Regions from separate parts of the Cytobacillus sp. FSL R5-0569 genome, predicted to be linked through region 1. Evidence: riboswitches for the same ligand, from Rfam matches in the RefSeq annotation. Region 1 holds a riboswitch; each other region holds the start of a gene.
What was found. A riboswitch is a leader RNA that binds a small molecule or an ion and turns the genes downstream of it on or off. The one in region 1 is predicted to bind S-adenosylmethionine.

Region 1 (2,268 bases):
CCCATCCTGATTAAGTTGTTGATGCGTTGTGCTTGCTGGATGTATAATAAGACTTTTTGCATCACCTACATTCGCTACATGTGCGAACAGCTCAACCGAATTAATAACCTTCGCACCTGCTTCACGCCCACCAGATATGCCAAAAACGACAACTGCCCCTGCACCTTTAGATAAATATTTGTCTGCTAATTCTTTATTAGGATGGTTGTCATCGCCCGGATAAAGTACCCAATTAACAGCAGGATGATTATTTAAATATTGCACAATTTTTTTCGTATTAGCAATATGTTCTTTCATTCGAACCGTTAACGTTTCTAAACCTAACGTAAATTGGAAGGCGCTTTGTGCACTTAGTGCTGGACCTAAATCTCTTAGAAGCTGCACTCTCGCTTTAGTAATATATGCTACAGGGCCCAGTGCCTCACTATATACTATATCGTTATAGCTTGTATCCGGCTGACTTAATCCTGGATACTTCTCTGAGTTCCAATCAAATTTACCACCGTCAACAATGATCCCCCCCATTGTCGTCCCATTCCCAAGTAACCATTTCGTAGCAGAATGAACAACAATATCTGCGCCATGCTCAATCGGCCGACATAGATAAGGAGTTGCAAATGTGTTATCAACCACTAACGGCACACCATGTTCATGGGCGATATTTGAAACTGTTTCAATATCTAGTACTTGTAAACTCGGGTTACCAATGGTTTCGGCAAATACAGCTCGTGTCTTCTCATTGATTGCTGCTCGTAGTTCCTCTTCATTATTAATATCGATAAGCCTAACGTTGATGCCGTACTTTGGTAAAGTGACTGTAAATAAATTATATGTACCTCCATATAAATTAGAGGCAGCTACAATTTCATCACCCGCTTGAACAATATTAAGAAGAGCTAAGTAAATGGCTGCTTGCCCGCTTGCTAATGCTAATGCGCCTGTTCCCCCTTCTAACAATGCAACTCTTTCCTCAAACACAGTAACCGTTGGATTATGAATACGAGAATAAATATATCCTGTTTCTTTTAAGCCAAATAAGTCTTGCGCATGCTCTGTATTCTGGAATTGATAAGCATTATTTTGATAGATTGGGACCGCTCTTGCCCCTGTTACTGGATCAGGTTTTAGCCCACCATGAACACCAATTGTTTCAAATCGAAGTTGCTTTTCTTTTTCTGCCATTTTACATCTCTCCTCTTTTTTAAATTGGAAAGAAAAGACGACCAAAAACCCTCTTCACAAAGAAGAGGGTTTATCATCTCTTCTTATCTACCAGAGCTTTTATGCTCTGCTGGAATTAGCACCGTGTATCAAACAACCGGTTGCCGGGTTTCATAGGGCCAGTCCCTCCACCACTCTCGATAAGAATATTTAATTTTCTAATTATTCTAAGGATAGAATAACAACCTTTTTTTGGGAAGTCAATCTTTTTTTAGGACATTTGATGTATTTATGATTATTTTTGATTTAATACGAAAATGGCATCTAATTTTAATAATTGTCTAAAAGTCGACTTAAGGATGATATGCTTTTCATCCACTTGTTTCTTTAGACTCGTACGCCCTTGAAGCAAAGAATGAAAGTGGTCAGCAGTAGTTTGAATGTTTATATGATAATTTTTCAATGGGCGAGTATGTTTAATTAGCAGCCTTTTACGGTCTAATGTCAAATACATTAGATTTTGTTCTAATTCTACTCGAATCCTTATAGGTTCCTTTAACATCATTAAAATATGATCATTTACTCTTAAAGATTGATTAAAATGATAAATGAGTTCCTCTATTGAAACCACCCCCAGCCCGCGTCTTATATTCTATAATTCTGTTCCAAGAAATGATTTCCTTCTCCTAACTATCGACTTTAACTGACAGAACATTTATTTCCAACAATGTTCACAACCTATTTCCCGAGAAATATGTCAAAAGCTAGACTTATCGACAGAAAAAAGAAATATCCCATCGATTCATCTTCCTAGAATGAGTGAGGGGTGTAATTAAACATTTACGCAACCCCCCTTGATTAAAAGCATAAGAAAACCACTTATTCCTAAACAATAAGTGGTTTTAAAATTGAGACTGTAATTCATATGATTGAATTTGTTCAAGTAAATAAGGTACTGAATGGAAAGCATAAAGCTTATCAACTAACTCTCCTTTTTTAAACACAAGTAAACACGGTACACTTTCAATTTCATACTTTTCTGCCACTGCTGGCAAAAAATTCAGGTCGGCTTTACCTATAGGAAGGTTCTGCAACAGTTGCTCAGTA
Region 2 (2,268 bases), 2.4 Mb from region 1:
CATGCACTTAAAACAGTGCAACAAGTCAGTACAAAAAATAATAACCAAACTTTTCTCATACCCTTCACCTCTTATTTTAATTATTTATCTTTTCACCTTTACGATATTTACTTCCTGGATGACCACTCGGTAAAAGGGGCGAGCCATGAGTAAAAAGCTTTTCTCTTAACGTACCCTTTTTGTATTCCTTTTTATATAAACCACGTTCTTGTAGAATCGGAATAACAAGCTCAATAAAATCTTCCAAATCTGCTGGCGTTACTAAATGATTTAAATTAAAACCATCGACACCAGAGGCTTCAAACTGATATTGAATTTGGTCTGCTACTTCTGATGGATTGCCGACAATTATATTGTCTCTATCTAATCCTTCTAATTTTGAAATCGCTTCTTTAATCGATAGTTTTTTCTTCGCATCTTTCGTTAATGAAGCAGCTTTATAATGCCCATGCTCTGTAGCTTTAAATTCAAATGGGTTATCTAACTCATCCTTTGTAAATTCCGCAACATTATAACCGCTTGCGCCCCCAAACTGTGCTTTCGCTGCATCTGCACTCCATAATTGGTTGTATTCAGCAAATTTCTCTTCCGCTTCTTCAGTTGTCTTACCTACGATGACTGTTAGGAAAGTGAATATTTTAATATCTTCCGGATTCCTGCCATATTCTTCCGCTTGTTTTCGAATATCCTTTGTATAATGTCTTACTCTTTCAGGTGTTGGCCCACCTACAAATACACATTCTGCATGTTTTGCTGCAAAAGCACGTCCTTTAGGAGAAGTCCCTGCTTGATATAAAACAGGTGTTCTTTGTTGTGACGGTTCTGTTAAATGCGGTCCTTCGACATCAAAATATTCTCCTTTATGGTGAATTTCATGGATTTTCTTACGGTCGATTAATACCCCTTGTTCTGTATCTTCTATCACTGCTCCATCTTCCCAGCTTGATTCCCACAGTTTATAAACGACATCCATATATTCATCGGCAATTTCATAACGCTTATCGTGTTTGATCATATCTTTGAAACCAAAATTTCTTGCTGCATTAGGAAGATAAGAAGTAACGATATTCCATGCCACTCTTCCTTTTGTCAAATGATCTAATGTGGAAAACCGTCTTGCCTGCCCAAAAGGTGGCTCATATGTTGTACTCACCGTTAATGCAAATGACAGATGCTCTGTCACTGCTGCCATAGCAGGGATGACAAACGCCCCATCATTAACAGGAAACTGTAATCCATCGTTAATTGAAGGTTCTTTACTTTCTTTATACGTATCATAAACACCTAATACATCCGCAAAAAAGACAGCATCGAATTTTCCCTTCTCGAGTGTTTTGGCTAATTCCATCCAATAATTAATATCTTTATAGGCACGATGTCGTTTGGAATCTTTATGCTTCCATAGCCCATGAGAATTGTGCATTGCACTTGTCATTTCAAATGCATTCAATATCATTTGTTTTTTATAACTCATACTGCCATTACCTCCTCTAATACTTCTACAAAAGAAGCATAATAATGTATTTATCAATTGTGCTAAGAATGTTTATCGCTTTTGGTGGTCCAATCAGCCATAAAAAAACCTCTTCCAAAAAGGAAGAGGTAACGTACGCTCATAAATATTTCATTCTCTTCCTATCTTTCAAGCTAAATGCTAGCTTGCTGGAATTGGCACAGTACTTGCAATGCTAAGTCTGTTGCCGAGGCTTCGTAGGGCCAGTCCCTCCACCTCTCTAGATAGTGGTTATTTAATTGATATAGTTACTCTAAAATATTTAGAATCTTTTGTCAACATGTTTTTTAACTTATGCTTCCTGATTTTCTAGTACCTTTTTCTTAAGAGCACGTCGCAGTATCTTTCCTGTTGTATTCTTCGGCAATTCTTCTAAAAATTCTATAGAGGAAGGAATTTTGTATTTGGCTAACTTTTCTTTACAATAAGTCAATAAATGTGCCTCTGTTAAATTTTCAGTTTTAGGTACAATATAGGCTAAAACTTTTTCTCCTGTATTCTGATCAGGTACACCTAAAACAGCCGCTTCTACAATGTCAGGATGGTCATAAAAAACCTCTTCTACTTCCCTTGGATACACATTATAGCCACCAACAATTATCATATCTTTCTTACGGTCAACAATGTAGAAGTATCCTTCTTCGTCCCTCTTAGCTAAGTCACCTGTATATAACCAATTTTCCTTTAAACAGGCAGATGTTTCTTCAGGCATTTTGTAATATCCTTTCATAACGTTAGGGCCTTTCACAACAAGC
Region 3 (2,268 bases), 2.7 Mb from region 1:
AGGTGGGCAAGGTGAGGATGAACAAGGTCAAGTTCACCAAGCTGAAATGGGGAACTTCGATGGTGGCATGGGAAATAGTAATTTAATGAGTGAAGATACGATTAATTTCAGTATTTCAGAACCTGTAGCTGGTACTTCTTTAGATGAGAGGCCTTTACTTAATGCTTTATTGGCAAATGATGAATTTAAAAAGCAATATGAAGCATACCTTGAAAAGATTGCAGAAGAATATATGACAAAAGAGTCTTACCAAAATACAACTACACAAATTAGTACATTGATTCTTCCTTATGTAGAACAGGATCCTACCAAGTTTTATACAACAGAAGAATTTCTACAAGCAGTGCAAGGTGATGAGAGTTTACCAGCATTTGCTGAGGCGAGATCAGAATCGATACTTGCTCAGCTTTCAGGTGAATTAGAAGTAGAATCACAAGCTTCTGAAGTCAATAACATGTTCCCTAGCCGAGCAGGTGGTGATGACCAGGAAGGTCAAGAAAGAGGAGAAGTATTCCAACCGCCAAACGGTAATGAAGGAAACATTGATGGTGAAATGCCTGAACGTCCGCAAGGCAATGGAGACTTTCCGCAGGAAGGAGATTTTGAGACACCAGAAGGGTTTGAAGGTATGCCTGGTGGTGAGGGACGTGGACAAGAAGAGCAACCTAGTACAGTAAAGTTCAAAACGTCAGCAATCATCTTGTATGTGGGTCTAATCACAGCTTTATTAGGAACAATTTTTTTTATCTTCTTGTTTAAACGAAGAGGAAGATAAGTAAATGCATAAATAATCAAAATACTATTGACAATTAATTCAATACCCGATAAAATTTCCTTTATCAAAGCAACACATTAAATTTAATATGATTCTTATCGAGAGAGACTGAGGGACCAGGCCCGAAGATGTCCGGCAACCTCCTTTTAAAGGGAAGGTGCTAAATCCTGCAGAATGATTTCATTCTGAAAGATAAGGTTTAATAACAATCATTTGTTGAGCCTCTTTCAAAGTGAAAGAGGCTCATTTTATGTTGTAGAGGATTTAGGGAGGGTGAGGTAAATGATTGAAGTCAATCATTTAGTGAAAATTTATAAAAGCAAAAAGAAGCAAGTAATAGGGGTTGACAATGTATCCCTTTCTATTAAAGAAGGGGAAATATACGGGATTATTGGCTATAGTGGAGCAGGGAAAAGTTCTTTATTACGCTGTCTAAATTTATTGGAGAGACCGACATCTGGTGAAGTGAAAATTGATGGCGTTGATTTAACATCTTTAACAAGTAAAGAATTAAGAAAAGCAAGGCAGAAGATAGGTATGATTTTTCAGCATTTTTATTTAGCGAGTTCGAAGACAGTGTATGAGAATATTGCCTTTGCTTTAAAAGCGGCAGGTAAAAGCCCGAAAGAAATAGATATCAGGGTGAAAGAACTATTAGAATTAGTGGGTTTAGCAGATAAAATTCATCAGTATCCCACACAATTAAGTGGTGGTCAAAAGCAAAGGGTAGGAATAGCCAGAGCACTCGCTAATGATCCAAAGGTTTTACTTTGCGATGAAGCCACGTCAGCTCTAGACCCTAAAACAACAAAATCAATCCTGAACTTATTAAAATCAATTAATAAAAAGCTAGGATTAACCATCGTACTTATCACTCATGAGATGGAAGTAGTCAAAGAGATTTGTCATAGGTTAGCTGTTATGCAAGATGGAAAGGTCATAGAAGAGGGACCGGTGTATGATATATTTGCGAATCCAATTGAACCACTTACAAAGGATTTCATTCAGAGTGTTCTTCAATTTGACTTACCACAACAATTGATTGAAAACAGGAAGGGAACAATCATTAAGATTCAATTTAAAGGTGCAATAGCAGAAGAATCTGTTGTTTCTGAACTGTTCCAAACATTCAAAGTAAAAGGAAATATTCTTCACGGCAAGATTGAATATATTCAAGAAGTACCTCTTGGTATTTTTATTATGGAGTTGACTGGCGAAATACCTGAAATAGAAAGAGCTATACAATATATTCAAGAAAGAACACAGAATTTGGAGGTAGTTGAACATGTTGCTTGAGTCCATTCAGGCGTTACTTCCTGAACTAAATACAGCTGTATTACAAACAATTTATATGGTCGCCATTTCTTTAGTTGCGGCACTTATACTAGGTCTTCCACTAGGTATCTTATTATTCGTTACAGACGAAGGATTGTTCTTAAAGAATAGATTTGTAAATGCTGTTACCGGTTGGATTGTCAATTTGATCCGCTCTA

Region 2: linked by a shared signal. The riboswitch ahead of MKX78_RS07780 (LLM class flavin-dependent oxidoreductase) and the one ahead of MKX78_RS19825 (O-acetylhomoserine aminocarboxypropyltransferase/cysteine synthase family protein) in region 1 are both predicted to bind S-adenosylmethionine.
Region 3: linked by a shared signal. The riboswitch ahead of MKX78_RS06255 (methionine ABC transporter ATP-binding protein) and the one ahead of MKX78_RS19825 (O-acetylhomoserine aminocarboxypropyltransferase/cysteine synthase family protein) in region 1 are both predicted to bind S-adenosylmethionine.

What each region holds. Positions count from the first base shown of each region.
Region 1 is NZ_JBBOWW010000001.1:3,895,994-3,898,261, forward strand. Features, by position in the region: gene MKX78_RS19825 (O-acetylhomoserine aminocarboxypropyltransferase/cysteine synthase family protein) at 1-1,182, opposite strand, end outside; SAM riboswitch class I at 1,263-1,368, opposite strand; gene MKX78_RS19830 (hypothetical protein) at 1,457-1,792, opposite strand; gene MKX78_RS19835 (thioredoxin family protein) at 2,064-2,268, opposite strand, start outside.
Region 2 is NZ_JBBOWW010000001.1:1,498,388-1,500,655, reverse strand. Features, by position in the region: gene MKX78_RS07785 (MetQ/NlpA family ABC transporter substrate-binding protein) at 1-59, opposite strand, end outside; gene MKX78_RS07780 (LLM class flavin-dependent oxidoreductase) at 77-1,474, opposite strand; SAM riboswitch class I at 1,633-1,744, opposite strand; gene MKX78_RS07775 (fatty acid--CoA ligase family protein) at 1,806-2,268, opposite strand, start outside.
Region 3 is NZ_JBBOWW010000001.1:1,190,398-1,192,665, forward strand. Features, by position in the region: gene MKX78_RS06250 (CotH kinase family protein) at 1-775, shown strand, start outside; SAM riboswitch class I at 868-974, shown strand; gene MKX78_RS06255 (methionine ABC transporter ATP-binding protein) at 1,058-2,071, shown strand; gene MKX78_RS06260 (methionine ABC transporter permease) at 2,061-2,268, shown strand, end outside.